Regions from separate parts of the Streptomyces sp. NPDC044033 genome, predicted to be linked through region 1. Evidence: riboswitches for the same ligand, from Rfam matches in the RefSeq annotation. Region 1 holds a riboswitch; the other holds the start of a gene.
What was found. A riboswitch is a leader RNA that binds a small molecule or an ion and turns the genes downstream of it on or off. The one in region 1 is predicted to bind cobalamin.

Region 1 (7,592 bases):
CGGCGAACTGGCCAGCGGCGACAAGTCGCAGTGGGCGTACGGGACGCTGGCGCTGGGGTCGGCGCTCGCGCTGTTCATGTATCCGCACTCGATCACCGCGACGCTCTCCAGCCGCAGCCGCAACGTGATCCGCCGCAACACCACCATCCTGCCGCTGTACTCGCTGATGCTGGGGCTGCTGGCGCTGCTCGGCTTCATGGCGATCGCCGCCGGCGTCAAGGTGAAGAACGGCCAGCTCGCCATTCCGCAGCTGTTCGAGGACATGTTCCCGGACTGGTTCGCGGGCGTCGCCTTCGCCGCCATCGGCATCGGCGCGCTCGTCCCCGCGGCCATCATGTCGATCGCGGCGGCCAACCTCTTCACGAGGAACATCTACAAGGACTTCATCAAGCCCGAGGCCACGCCCGCCCAGGAGGCGAAGGTCTCCAAGCTGGTCTCGCTGCTGGTGAAGGTCGGCGCGCTCGCGTTCGTCCTCACCATGGACAAGACGGTGGCGATCAACTTCCAGCTGCTGGGCGGGATCTGGATCCTCCAGACCTTCCCGTCGCTGGTGGGCGGCCTGTTCACACGCTGGTTCCACCGGTGGGCGCTGCTCGCCGGGTGGGCGGTCGGCATGGTCTACGGCACGGTGGCCGCGTACGGCGTGGCGAGCCCCACCCAGAAGCACTTCGGGGGCAGCAACGACGAGATCCCGGGCATCGGCGAGATGGGCTACATCGGGCTCACCGCGTTCGTGCTCAATGCCCTCGTCACGGTCGTGCTGACCTTCGTCCTCAAGGCCGTGAAGGCCCCGGACGGCGTGGACGAGACCTCCCCGTCGGACTACACGGCGGACGCGGGCGACCCGGGCGTGCGGCAGGAGCTGCCGCCGGCCACGGCGGGCGCGCCGGGCAGGCACTGAGCCGTACGGACACACGCAGGGCGGGGCCCCGGCTGTCGGCCGGGGCCCCGCCCGTTCGTTCAGGGCGCGGCGTCAGGGAACCGCGTCAGGACTCGACGCGCCGGACGAAGACGTCCTCGACCCCGTTGGTGTCGCCGGAGACCAGGCCGCTGTCGCCGGAGGAGAAGGCGGCGGTGCGGCCCGCGGCGTCGACCTCGGGGGAACTCGCCCCCGTCGCCGACTGGTCGTCGCCGCTGCCGAGGCTCACCAGCTCGACGTGCCCGGTCTCCCGGTCGCGTACGAACACGTCATCGGCGTTGTTGGTGTCATCGGGCACGAGGTTGCTCGCGGAGGAGTGGAAGAACAGCAGCCGCCCGTGGTCGGCGAGCTTCCCCCCGGAGGAGGTGCTGTTGGCCTGGGTCCCGTCGTCGGCGAGCGTCTCCAGGGTCGTGGCACCCTCACGGGTGTCCCGGACGTAGACCCTCGCCTCACGGAGAGGGGTCCCCGGCACCATGTTGGGCCAGTAGCTGTAGAACGCGGCGTACCGGCCGTCCTCACTGAGCGAGGAGACCCTGCCCCCATACGTCTTCCCCTCCCAGTTCACGGTCAGCGCCCGGGTCCGCCCGGTGCGCAGGTCGTGGAGGAAGGAGGGGTAGTCCCTCGGCTTGGCGATCGAGGGCGCGCCGGGTTCGCGGCGAACTGGCGAGCCGGGCTCCAGGTTGGTCGCCTTCGAGGTGTAGGCGATGTGCCGGCCGTCCGCGCTGATGACGGGCTGGGCGGACGCGCGGTCCGCCTGTTTCCCGTCGCTCGCGACGCTCACCCGCCGCGTGGTGTGGGTACGCCGGTCGTACGCGAAGATGTCCTGCACGTCGTTGGTGTCGCCCGGCACCAGATGGGAGCGGCGCGAGGCGAAGGCGACGACGCGCCCGTCGGCGCTGATCGCCGGCATCCAGGCGCTGTAGGTCTGCGGACCGGCGGTCGTTCCGGGGCTGACGCGCTCCGTGCGGCCCGTGCGCCGGTCGCGTACGAACACGTCCTGCGCGCCGTTGTCGTCACCGGGCACCAGATTGGCGGCGTTCGAGGCGAACGCGACGTAGCGGCCGTCCGCGCTGATCGAGGCGCCCGACGACCAGGCGTCCGCCTGCGTGCCGTCCGTGGCCACATTGACGCGCTCGACCCGCTTGGTCCGCAGGTCCTTGACGAAGACGTCCTCCATGCCGTTGGTGTCGCCGGGCACCAGGTTGGCGGCTGCCGAGGTGAAGACCACGAAGCGGCCGTTGCCGGAGATCCCCTCGGTGAAGGAGGCGGCGTCGGCCTGCGTACCGTCCGCCGCAACGCTCACCCGCTCCGTGTGCGGCGCCCCCTGCCCTGCCCATGCCGCGCCGGCCATCGGCAGCGCGAGCGTGCAGGCCGCCGCGCCGACGGCGGCCGTGCGTCTGAGTAAGCCCATCCTGGCTCTCCCCTCCCAAGAGTCATCCGTACCCGCCGAGCCAACTCCCCCGGCCGTACACGGTCAACGCTTCGGACAGCCGACAGGACCCCCATACGCCTGTTGCGGCAGGGGAAGCCGGGACTCGTGTCCTACCCCTGTGCCATGTTCCGTCCCTCGCGCCACAGACGCGGTCCCTTGGCGGGCGAGCGGACGGGCGGACGGGCGAGCGGCGGGGCAGCCGGGCAGCCGGGGCCGAACGATTTCAGCCTCCGTCACTGTCCAAGGCGCCGGATGAAGACGTCCGAAGCCCTATGGGCGCCGCCGGGCGCCGAGCGGCTGCCGGCGGATTCGAAGACGACCGTCCGCCCGGACCCACCGGCCCCCACCGCCCCCTGCCACACCGTCATCCGGCTCCCGTCGGCCCCGCGGGCCAGCAGGCGTACGGCACCGGTCCCGGGACCGCGCGCGAAGCCGCCCTGAACCGCGTCGGCGTCCCCCGGCTCGCGGTCCGTGGCGGTGGAGGCGAGGGCGACGACGCTGCCGTCGGCGCTGATCGTCGGCGCCCGCGCAGCGCCGGCCGCCCCGGCGCCCGTACCGTCGCCGGTGATCCGCTCGGTGCGGCCGGTGCGCCGGTCGCGTACGAAGAGGTCGTCCGCCCCATTGGTGTCGCCCGGCACCAGGTTGGTGGCCGCCGAGACGAAGGCGACATAGCGGCCGTCCGCGCTGATCGCGGGCTCCGCCGACCAGGAGTCGGCCTGCGTGCCGTCGGTGGCGACGGTGACGCGCTCCGTCTCGGCCGTCCGCAGGTCCATGGTGAAGAGGTCCACCTGTCCGTTGGTGTCGCCGGGCACGAGGTCGGCGGCGTCCGACGAGAAGACGGCGTAGCGGCCGTCGGCGGAGATGACCGCGCCGTCGTAGGAGATGGGCGCGCCGCCGGAGGAGCCGGCCGCCCGCGTCCCGTCGGCGGCGGCGCTGATCGGCTCCGTACGCGGCGCCTCCGGCCAGGCGGCGGCCGCCGCCACCGGCAGCAGCACGAGCGCGCATATCCCCGCTCCGACGACGGCCATGCGCGTGCGTCTGCCCATCTCGTCCCCTCCTAGGATGCCGGATGCGCGCGGCCGGCCCTCGCCGCCGCGGACGAGCCAACTCCGCTGGCGGTGGACGGTCAACGAATCGGGCGCGGTACCGGGCTTCAATACGCTTGTTGCAGCAGGGAAGACCGGGACCCGTGTCATACACCGGCAACAGCCGCCGACAGCGGCCCGGGGCCCGCGAACATGGCGGAATCGCGCCGAAAACGCGGCGGGGACGCGGGAGGATCGCGGGATAAGCATGCGCGAATCGCGGCGGCACCACTAGCACATTCACCCCACTCCCTGCGGAGAGCGACACAAGATATGGGGGTGCGTGCGACCGCCAGCACAAGATGTATGCTCATGCTCGCTGTCGTCGCAGGGGAATCCGGTGTAAATCCGGAACTGTCCCGCAACGGTGTATGTGTGCGCATTTACGTACCCATGAGTCCGAGGACCTGCCGCCAGCACGCCCGTGGCCGAGCCGCCATACCCGGCCTGGGCGTCGAATACGTCCGGGCCTCGCGGGTTGGGCCGGTGGACGCGGTGCGGCGTGCCCTTTTCCGGAGCGCGCCCGTACGCGCCCATCGCCCCTTCCCTCCTGGCCCCCTGCCGAGCGAGGGAGAGCCACACCGTGACCATCGCGACCGCCGATCCGGTTTCAGAGGTAGCGTCCGACGGCCCGGGTACCGCACTGCTGCGTACCCTGACCGACCTCACCGCCGATCTGCCCGCCACCGACCCGGGCAAGGTCGCCGCCGCCGCGCTGCGCGGCCGCCATCCCGGTTCGGACGCGGCCGAACTGCGGTCGCTGGCCACCGAGGCCGCCGCCGGGCTGATCGCCGAGGAGCCGCAGTACTCGCGGCTGGCCGCACGGCTGCTGACCCTCGCCATCGCCGGCGAGGCGGCCGGTCAGGGCGCGCTCTCCTTCTCCGCATCCGTCGCCACCGGCCACCGCGAGGGGCTGATCGCCGACGAGACCGCCGCGTTCGTCACGGCCCACACCGCCCGGCTCGACGCCCTGGTGGAGCAGGCGCTCGCCGACGGCGCCGACGACCGGTTCGGCTACTTCGGCCTGCGCACGCTGCACAGCCGCTACCTGCTGCGCCACCCGATCACCCGGCAGGTGATCGAGACCCCGCAGCACTTCCTGCTGCGCGTGGCGTGCGGCCTCGCCGAGGACCGGTCCGTACGGGCCCTGGACGACGTCGCCGAGCTGTACCGGCTCACCAGCTCGCTGTCCTACCTGCCCTCCTCCCCCACCCTCTTCAACTCCGGCACCCGGCACCCGCAGATGTCGTCCTGCTATCTGCTGGACTCCCCGCTGGACGAGCTCGACTCGATCTACGACCGCTACCACCAGGTCGCACGGCTCTCCAAGCACGCCGGCGGCATCGGCCTCTCGTACAGCCGCATCCGCTCCCGCGGCTCCCTGATCCGCGGCACCAACGGCCACTCCAACGGCATCGTCCCGTTCCTGCGGACCCTCGACGCCTCCGTCGCCGCCGTCAACCAGGGCGGCCGGCGCAAGGGCGCGGCCTGCGTCTACCTGGAGACGTGGCACGCGGACATCGAGGAGTTCCTGGAGCTGCGCGACAACACCGGCGAGGAGGCCCGGCGCACCCACAACCTCAACCTGGCGCACTGGATCCCGGACGAGTTCATGCGCCGCGTCGAGGCCGACGCCGACTGGTCGCTGTTCTCCCCGGTGGACGTGCCCGAGCTGGTCGACCTGTGGGGCGACGAGTTCGACGCCGCGTACCGCGCGGCCGAGGCGGCGGGCCAGGCGATCAAGCAGATCCCGGCACGGGCCCTCTACGCCCGGATGATGCGCACCCTCGCGCAGACCGGAAACGGCTGGATGACGTTCAAGGACGCCGCCAACCGCACCGCGAACCAGACCGCCGAGCCCGGCCGGGTCGTCCACTCCTCGAACCTGTGCACCGAGATCCTTGAGGTCACCGACGACGGCGAGACGGCCGTCTGCAACCTCGGGTCCGTGAACCTCGCGGCGCACCTGGGCACGGACGGCGAGATGGACTGGGAGCGGCTCGACGCCACGGTCCGTACCGCCGTCGCCTTCCTCGACCGCGTCGTGGACATCAACTACTACCCGACCGAGCAGGCCGGGACCTCCAACTCCCGCTGGCGGCCGGTGGGCCTGGGCCTGATGGGCCTCCAGGACGTCTTCTTCCGGCTCCGGCTGCCCTTCGACTCCCCCGAGGCCGCGGAGCTGTCCACCCGGATCTCCGAGCGGATCATGCTCGCCGCGTACGAGGCGTCCGCCGACCTCGCCGAGCGGCACGGCCCGCACCCGGCCTGGTCCGCGACCCGTACCGCGCGCGGCGTGCTCCACCCGGACCACTACCCCGACGCGGAGCCGCGGTGGGCCGACCGGTGGGCGGCGCTGCGCGCCCGTATCGCCAAGACCGGCATGCGCAACTCGCTGCTGCTGGCCATCGCGCCGACGGCCACCATCGCCTCGATCGCGGGCGTCTACGAGTGCATCGAGCCGCAGGTCTCCAACCTCTTCAAGCGCGAGACGCTCAGCGGCGAGTTCCTCCAGGTCAACGCCTATCTGGTGGAGGACCTGAAGAAGCTCGGCGTGTGGGACCGCACGACGCGGGACGCGATGACGGAGGCCAACGGCTCCATCCAGGAGCTGGGCTGGATCCCCGCCGAGGTCCGCGACCTGTACCGCACCGCGTGGGAGATCCCGCAGCGTTCGCTGATCGACATGGCGGCGGCCCGTACGCCCTACCTGGACCAGAGCCAGTCGCTGAACCTCTTCCTGTCCTCGCCGACCATCGGCAAGCTCAGCTCGATGTACGCGTACGCCTGGAAGCGCGGCATCAAGACCACGTACTACCTCCGCTCGCGCCCGGCGACCCGCATCGCCCAGTCCGCGCGCGCGTCCGTACCCGCACAGCAGCCGGCGGCCGCCGCCGACCCCGAGGCCGTCGCCTGCTCCCTGGAAAACCCCGAGTCCTGCGAGGCGTGCCAGTAATGTCCACCGCTCCCGAGAAGACCGAGCCCGAAGAAGCCGTGAACGAGAAGACCGTGCCCGCGCAGACCGCCCCCGCGAAGACCGTGAAGAACCTGCTGGACCCGGGCTTCGAGCTCACCCTGCGCCCCATGCGGTACCCGGACTTCTACGACCGCTACCGCGACGCCATCAAGAACACCTGGACCGTGGAGGAGGTCGACCTCCACTCCGACGTCGCCGACCTCGCCAAGCTCTCGCCGGGCGAGCAGCACATGATCGGGCGGCTGGTGGCGTTCTTCGCGACCGGCGACTCGATCGTCTCCAACAACCTGGTGCTCACCCTCTACAAGCACATCAACTCCCCCGAGGCGCGGCTGTACCTGTCGCGGCAGCTCTTCGAGGAGGCCGTGCACGTCCAGTTCTATCTGACGCTGCTCGACACCTACCTCCCCGACCCGGAGGACCGCTCGGCGGCCTTCGACGCGGTGGAGGAGATCCCCTCCATCCGGGAGAAGGCGCAGTTCTGCTTCAAGTGGATGGACTCGGTCGAGAAGATCGACCGGCTGGAGTCGAAGTCGGACCGCCGCCGGTTCCTGCTCAACCTCATCTGCTTCGCGGCGTGCATCGAGGGGCTGTTCTTCTACGGGGCCTTCGCCTACGTCTACTGGTTCCGCTCGCGCGGCCTGCTGCACGGCCTGGCCACCGGCACCAACTGGGTGTTCCGCGACGAGACGATGCACATGAACTTCGCGTTCTCGGTCGTGGACACGGTCCGCGAGGAGGAGCCGGAGCTCTTCGACGACGAGCTGGAGCGCCAGGTCACCGACATGCTCAAGGAGGCGGTGGAGGCGGAGCTCCAGTTCGGCCGCGACCTGTGCGGCGAGGGCCTGCCGGGCATGAACACGGAGTCGATGCGCGAGTACCTCCAGTGCGTCGCCGACCAGCGGCTGCTCCGCCTCGGCTTCCCGGCCGTGTACGGGTCGGAGAACCCCTTCTCCTTCATGGAGCTCCAGAACGTCCAGGAGCTGACCAACTTCTTCGAGCGCCGCGCGTCCGCGTACCAGACGGCGGTCGAGGGTTCGGTCTCCTTCGACGACGAATTCTGATCGGAGCGTCGGATTCGGTGATCGCTGTCGCTGTGCGGTGATCGCTGTGCGGTGAGTCGTGGTCCGGTGAGTCGTGGTCCGGTGAATTGCCGTTCCGTTCCGTGATTCCCGTTCC
Region 2 (7,592 bases), on a different contig from region 1:
CGGCGAGGCCGGCGGCCGCGGCGGCTTCCGCGCGCTCGCCGGTGAGCAGGCCGGTGCGGCCCTGTGCGGCCCGTACGGCCAGCGGCAGCAGCGCCGAGGGGGTGTGGCGGGCGGCGGCCGTGGCGCGCAGTGTGGCCTGCCAGTCGAGGACCGGGGAGTCCAGGACGATGCCGCTGACGCGGTGGCGCAGCGCGGATGAGGTGGCGGCGCGCAGCGCCATGGTGGCGCCGGTGGAGAAGCCGTGCAGGATGACGCCGCGCGCCCCGTAGCGCACGGCGTAGCGGATCGCGGCGTCCAGGTCGCGCCATTCGGTGTCGCCGAGGCGGCCGATGCCGTCGGGTTGGCGGGGCGCGCCGGGGTCGCCGCGGTAGGCGAGGTCCAGCACGGGCAGCTGCTGCCCGTGCAGGAACGGCATGACCACCATGGGGTGTTCGCGGGTGGTGCCGAGGCCGTGCGTGGTGATGACCCAGATGTCCCGGGCGCCGGGCACGAACCAGGCGGGCAGGGTGCCGAGTTCGCCGGGCACGTCGACGTCGGCGTGGTCGAGGCCGAGCGCGTCGCGCGGGTTGCCCACATACGCCTGGGGGGTGAGCCGCATGCGCAGGCCGGGTTCGAGCCTGCCGTGGGTGACGCGTTCGAGGCGGCGGACGACGCAGGCGGCGGGGGACGGGGCGCCTTCGACGACGGGCCCGACGACGGCGTGGCAGCCGGGGCCGGTGAGTCCGTACGTGCCGGGGCGGAGCGAGGCGAGGGTGCGGCTCAGGGTGATCTGGCCGGCCGCGATGGCGTGCACGGTGAGTTGCGGGTCGCCCGGCAAGGGGCGGCCCGGTGCGGGTTTGAGGGCAGCATCGCTGGCGTACCGTCCGGCCGCCACTGCGGCGGCCCCGGCACCGAGCACGGTGGTGACGGCCGCGGCCGCCGCTGTACGCAGGCGCATCCTCCTCAGTGTGGGTGCGTGCGGGTGGCACGGCCAGTGGGCGGGCGCGGCCGGGTGAAGGGGCGCGGCGCGGCGGGCTCCGGGGCGGGCCGGTTCAGGCCGGGCGGTACGGGCGTGGGCGGGCCTGCCGCGGGCGCGGGGCGGTACGACCGGTGGGCGCGGCTCGGGCGCGTGCGGCGCGGGGCGGTGCGACCGGTGGGCACGGCTCGGGCGCGTACGGCGCGGGCGGTGCGTCCTGCGGGCACGGCTCGGGCGCGTACGGCGCGGGGCGCTCCGGCTCAGTCGCGCTGTCCGTAGCCGCGGAGCTTCTCGGTCACCTGCTGGAGCTGTTCGCCGGTCAGCAGGGTGGGGGTGCGGCCGGGCTGGGCGGCGGCGGTGAGCCAGACCCGGCACATCCAGTCGAGCTGGGCGGTGCGGTCGTACGCCTGGCCGAGGGTGTCGCCGTAGGTGACGGTGCCGTGGTTCTGGAGGAGGCAGCCGGTGCGGCCGTCGAGGGCGCGGAGCATGTTCTCGGCCAACTCCCGGGTGCCGTAGAGGGCGTAGGGGGCCACGCGGACGGGACCGCCGAGCGCGGCGGCCATGTAGTGGATCAGGGGCAGCTCGGGGACGAGCGTGGAGACGGCCGTGGCGTGTTCGGCGTGGGTGTGGACGACGGCCTGGGCGGGGGTCTCGCGGTAGATCGCGAGGTGCATGGGGAGTTCGCTGGTGGGGATCAGCTCGCCGAGCACCTGGCGGCCGTCGAGGTCGACGGCGACGGCGTCGTCAACACCGAGCCTGTCGTAGGGGACCCCGCTGGGGGTGACGAGGATCAGGTCGCCGGCGCGGGCGGAGACATTGCCCGAGGTGCCGACGACGAGCCCGTCGGCGACCGTCCGGCGGGCCGTGGCGACCACGTCGGCCCAGGTCCGTTCCACCGCGGTGCGGTCCGTCATGAGCCTTCGCCTCCACTGGATTCCGTGCGCTTGCGTCCGCTTCCGTCGCGTTCCGTCGCGCGATCGTACGGGGGCCGGGCGGGCCGCGGGCGAGTCGCGGACCGGGGCCGCGGCGGGGGCGGCCGGAGGGGGCCGAACAGGCGGCGTCGAGGGGGCGCGGCGGCGGGCGGCGCTCCAGCGCGGACCCGGAGCCTCCGGAATCCGCTATAGAGGGCCTGATAAGCGACTTACTGTGATTGGCTGGTGATCGACGGTGTTGGTCATGACATCCACGAACCTTGCCGCGATGTGTCATGCGCTCCGCCTCCCGGGCGGAAACACGGACCATGACAACCATCCGCGGCGGCGGGGCAGGCTGATCGCCGCCTCCGCCTCGGCCGCCGCGCTCGCTCTCGGAGCCGCCGTCCTCGCCGAGAGCTCCCCGGCGGCGGCCTGGGCCAAGCCGCGCGGCCACGATGTGTCCTCGCACCAGAAGAACGTGCACTGGCCGACGGTCCGCGCCGACGGCGCGAGCTTCGTCTATGTGAAGGCCACCGAGGCCACGAACTACCGCAATCCGTACTTCACGCAGCAGTACAACGGCTCGCGGAAGGCCGGGCTGCTGCGCGGCGCGTACCACTTCGGGGTGCCCAGCCGCTCCTCGGGCCGCGCGCAGGCCGCGTACTTCCTGCGGCACGGCGGCGCGTGGCGGGCGGACGGCTGGACCCTGCCGCCCGCGCTGGACATCGAGGGGAATCCGTACGGCGGGAAGAAGTGCTACGGGCTGAACCGGACGGAGATGGTGCGCTGGATCTCGTCCTTCAGCGGCGAGGTGCTGCGGCGTACGAGCCGCCGTCCGGTGATCTACACGACGGCCCGCTGGTGGAACAGCTGCACGGGCGGCAGCGCGGCCTTCGCGGCGAACCATCCGCTGTGGCTGGCGAACTGGCACGACTCGCCGGGGCCGATGCCCACCGGCTGGTCGTTCGCGACCTTCTGGCAGCACGCGAACCGCGGACTCCTGCCGGGCGACCAGGACGTGTTCAACGGCACGATGAAGGGGCTGCGGCAGCTCGCCTCCGGGTGAACGTCCGGCCGCCGCCCAACCCCCGCACCGCCGCGGCGCGGCTTCCGGGACGCCGGGCGCCGCGCCACTCCGGTTGGCGTCACCACCACGCCCGTTCCAGTTCATCTTCCGTTCATCAAGGCTCTTTAGGTTCGCCGCGTAACTGCTCACCAAACTGATTGCCTGGGTGAATGGAACACATCACGCTTCTCATCGGGATCGTGATCGTCACGGCCTTGGTGTTCGACTTTACGAACGGCTTCCACGACACGGCCAACGCCATGGCCACCACCATCTCCACCGGCGCCCTGGGCCCCCGCACCGCGGTGGGGATGTCGGCGGCCCTGAACCTCGTCGGCGCGTTCCTCTCCGTCGAGGTGGCCAAGACCATCTCCGGCGGGATCATCGACGAGGGCGCGGGCATCAGACCCGAGGTGATCTTCGCCGGCCTGGTCGGCGCGATCGTCTGGAACCTCCTGACCTGGCTGGCCGGGCTCCCCTCCAGCTCCTCGCACGCCCTCTTCGGCGGTCTGATCGGCGCGACCCTGGTCTCCGTCGGCACCAGCGGGGTCAACGGCGACGCCGTCATCATGAAGGTCGTCATCCCGGCGGTGGCCGCCCCCTTCGTCGCCGGCCTCGCCTCGCTGCTCGCCACCCGCCTGACCTACCGCGTCGCCCGCAACCGCGACGAACGGGACACCGCCAAGGGCTACCGCGCGGGCCAGATCGCCTCCGCCGCCCTGGTCTCCCTCGCCCACGGCACCAACGACGCGCAGAAGACCATGGGCGTGATCACCCTCGCGCTGGTCACCGGCGGCGTCGTCGCCCCGCACGCCGACCCGCCGCTGTGGGTCATCGTCTCGGCCGGTCTCGCCATCGCCCTCGGCACCTACCTGGGCGGCTGGCGCATCATCCGCACCATGGGCAAGGGCATCACCGACATCCAGCCGCCGCAGGGCTTCGCCGCCCAGACCGGCGCGGCCGCCGTGATCCTCTCCTCCTCCCACCTCGGCTTCGCGCTCTCCACCACCCAGGTCTGCTCCGGTGCGGTGATGGGCTCCGGCCTCGGCCGCAAGGGCGGCGTCGTCCGCTGGTCGACGGCCGGCCGTATGGTCATCGCCTGGTGCCTGACGCTCCCGGCCGCGGCCCTCGTCTCCGGCGGCGCGGCGTTCCTCGCCGACCAGGGCGACTGGGGCATCACCGCGGTCGCCGTCCTCGCCCTCGCCGTCTGCGGCGCGATCTGGGCGGCCGCGCGCCGCAAGCCGGTGGACCACACCAATGTGAACGCGCCGGAGCCCGCCGCCGCGGACGCCCCGGCCGCCGAGCCGGCCGGCGTGGTCACCGCCGCGCTCCAGAGCGTCGCCCCGCCGCCCGCCGGGCAGCTCACCGCGGCGGACGTGCCGACCGCCCGGCCCCACGACCTCGCCCCCGCCACCGCGGGCACCAGCTAAGGAACCAGGACCCACGCCATGAACATCGACTGGGCAGCCCTCGGGCAGGTCTTCGGCGTCAGCCTCGTGGTGACGGTCGGCATGGTGGGCGTGTTCACGCTCGGCATCGTCGGCACGTCCCGCAAGCCGCGGGAACAGGGGGACGGCACGGCCGCCGCGACCGGCGGCCCCGGCGCCCTCGCCCGCTCGGGCGCGTACGCCTGCTTCGCCCTGTGCGCGGCGGTCGTCGCGTACGGCATCTACCTCATCGTCGCCTGAGCGGGGCGGCGGCAGCGCCTTCGGGCCCGCCGGGCGGCGGAGCGTTTCAGCGACGCCGCCCGGCGGGCCCTTCCGCGCTTCCCGCTGTGTGCCTCCGCACACTCCCTCGTCGCAGGTCAAGCGTGAGTTGACGGCCGTTCCCGGCCCATGGTGGACTTCCGGAGCCAAACGGCGACAGCAGAGGAAGCCGGTGCGAATCCGGCGCGGTCCCGCCACTGTTACCGGGGAGCGCTCCCCCATCACTCACAGGCCACGGCTCGCCGACACCGAGCTGGAAGGCCGGGGAAAGCGCGGATCCGGGAGCCAGGAGACTCTGGTCGCCGGTCACGTCGAGCCAGGGCGCGGACCCTGAGTGAGGACACTACGGATGCGTGCCGGTCACGCCCCTTTCGCGTACGGCGCCGCGCTCGGCTTCCTCGGCGACCTCCTCGCGGGCGACCCCCGCCGCGGCCACCCGGTGGCCGCCTTCGGACGCGCCGCCGCCGCGGCCGAACGCCTCCTGTGGCGCGACCACCGCGGCCCCGGCGCGCTGCACACCGCGCTGTGCGCGGGCGGCGCCGCCGCGGGCGCCGCGCTGCTGGCCCGTACCGTACGCACCGCGCCCGCGCCCCGCGCCGCCGAGGCCGCGCTGACCGCCGCCGCCACCTGGGCCGTGCTCGGCGGCGCCTCGCTGGGCCGGGAGGCGCGGGCGGTCGGCGGCGCGCTGGCCGCCGGGGACCTCGCGGCGGCCCGGGAGCGGCTGCCGCACCTGTGCGGGCGCGACCCCCGGGAGCTGGACGAGCGGCAGATCGCGCGCGCCGTGGTGGAGTCGGTCGCCGAGAACACCTCCGACGCGGTGGTCGGCGCGCTGGTGTGGGGGGCCGTCGGCGGGGTGCCGGGGCTGGTCGGCTTCCGCGCTGTCAACACCCTGGACGCGATGGTCGGCCACAAGTCGCCGCGCTACCGCCGGTTCGGCTGGGCCGCCGCCCGCCTCGACGACGTCGCCGGCTGGCCGGGGGCGCGGCTGACCGCCGTGCTCGCCGCCGTCGCCGGGCCCGATCCGCGCGGCGCGTGGCGCGTGGCCCGCCGCGACGCGGCCAAGCACCCGAGCCCCAACGCCGGCCCGGTCGAGGCCGCCTTCGCGGGCGCGCTCGGCGTCCGCCTCGGCGGCACGCTCGCCTACCAGGGCCGGGTCGAACACCGGCCCGTACTCGGAGCGGAGCTGCGCCCGGTCGGCGTCGAGGACATCGAACGGGCCGTACGGCTCTCGCGCCGGGTCTCCCTGCTGGCGCTGGCCGTCGCGGTCGCGGGCCGGGCGGCCGTCGCGACGGCGACGGCGACGGCGGGACGCGCCCCGCGGACGCGTACGGACGGACGGACGGGCGCCGTGTCCCGTACCCGCGAGGCGGCCGGGCGCCGGGCGCCGGGCAGACTTCCGAGGGCCGCCCGGGTCCGCGGGGCCGGGGCGCGCGCGTACGCCCCGGAGGGGGACCTCCCACAGGCGGGCTTCCCAGCAGCGAGGAGAGACCGGTGAGAGCCGACATGCACGGAGCGGGCGGCAGGCTGGGCGGGGGGCTGCTCGTCGCCGGGACCACCTCGGACGCGGGCAAGAGCGTGGTGACGGCCGGGATCTGCCGGTGGCTGGTCCGCAAGGGCGTCAAGGTCGCCCCGTTCAAGGCCCAGAATATGTCGCTGAACTCCTTCGTGACCCGCGAGGGCGCGGAGATCGGGCGGGCCCAGGCGATGCAGGCCGCGGCGGCGCGTGTGGAGCCGAGCGCGCTGATGAACCCGGTGCTCCTCAAGCCCGGCAGCGACCGCAGCAGCCAGGTCGTGCTGATGGGCAAGCCGGTGGGCGAACTCAGCGCGCAGGGCTACTTCGGCGACGGCGAAGAGGCCCGGTACACCGGGCGGGAGCAGCTGCTCGGCACCGTCACGGAGTGCCTGGAGGAGCTGCGCCGCACGCACGACGCGGTGATCTGCGAGGGCGCGGGCAGCCCCGCCGAGATCAATCTGCGCCGCACGGACATCGTCAACATGGGCATCGCGCGGGCCGCGCGGCTGCCGGTGATCGTGGTCGGCGACATCGACCGCGGCGGCGTCTTCGCGTCGTTCTTCGGCACGACGGCGCTGCTCTCCGAGGCGGACCAGCGGTTCATCGCCGGGTATCTGGTCAACAAGTTCCGCGGCGACGTGACGCTGCTCGAACCGGGCCTGGACATGCTGCGGGACCTCACCGGGCGGCCGACGGTGGGCGTCCTGCCGTACGCGCACGGGCTCGGCATCGACGAGGAGGACGGGCTGCGGGTCTCGATGCGCGGCGCGGTGCGCGAGAGCGTCGTCGCGCCGCCGCACGGCGCCGACGTGCTGCGCGTCGCGGTGGCCGCGGTGCCGCTGATGTCGAACTTCACGGACGTGGACGCGCTGGCCGCCGAGCCGGGCGTCGTCGTGCGGTTCGTGGACCGGGCGGAGGAGCTGGTCGACGCCGATCTGGTGGTCCTGCCGGGCACGCGCGGCACGGTACGGGCGCTGGCCTGGCTGCGCGAGCGCGGGCTGGCCGACGCCATCGTGCGCCGGGCCCGGGAGGGGCGGCCGGTGCTGGGCGTCTGCGGCGGGTTCCAGATGCTGGGCGAGCGCATCGAGGACGACGTGGAGTCGAAGGCCGGGACGGTGGCGGGGCTGGGCCTGCTGCCGGTACGGGTCCGGTTCGCCCCCGGCAAGACCCTGGCCAGGCCCGCCGGCACGGCGCTGGGCGAGCACGTGGAGGGGTACGAGATCCACCACGGGGTCGCCGAAGTGGCGGGCGGGGACGAGGAGTTCCTGGACGGCTGCCGGGTGGGGGCCGTGTGGGGCACGCACTGGCACGGGTCGCTGGAGAGCGACGGCTTCCGGCGGGCGTTCCTGCGGCGGGTCGCGGACGCCGCGGGCCGGGCGTTCGTGCCGGCCCCGGACACGAGCTTCGGGGCGCTGCGGGAGGAGCAGCTGGACCGGCT

Region 2: linked by a shared signal. The riboswitch ahead of AC07AB_RS17195 (cobalamin biosynthesis protein) and the one ahead of AC07AB_RS14880 (ribonucleoside-diphosphate reductase subunit alpha) in region 1 are both predicted to bind cobalamin.

Annotation. Positions count from the first base shown of each region.
Region 1 covers NZ_JBWKFF010000007.1:75,470-83,061, forward strand. The annotation lists gene mctP (monocarboxylate uptake permease MctP) at 1-901, shown strand, start outside; gene AC07AB_RS14870 (TolB family protein) at 987-2,330, opposite strand; gene AC07AB_RS14875 (TolB family protein) at 2,585-3,397, opposite strand; cobalamin riboswitch at 3,739-3,865, shown strand; gene AC07AB_RS14880 (ribonucleoside-diphosphate reductase subunit alpha) at 4,020-6,392, shown strand; gene AC07AB_RS14885 (ribonucleotide-diphosphate reductase subunit beta) at 6,521-7,477, shown strand.
Region 2 covers NZ_JBWKFF010000008.1:248,383-255,974, reverse strand. The annotation lists gene AC07AB_RS17220 (alpha/beta hydrolase) at 1-937, opposite strand, end outside; gene AC07AB_RS17215 (class II aldolase/adducin family protein) at 1,216-1,869, opposite strand; gene AC07AB_RS17210 (lysozyme) at 2,132-2,935, shown strand; gene AC07AB_RS17205 (inorganic phosphate transporter) at 3,106-4,365, shown strand; gene AC07AB_RS17200 (hypothetical protein) at 4,384-4,623, shown strand; cobalamin riboswitch at 4,804-4,937, shown strand; gene AC07AB_RS17195 (cobalamin biosynthesis protein) at 4,991-6,136, shown strand; gene AC07AB_RS17190 (cobyric acid synthase) at 6,145-7,592, shown strand, end outside.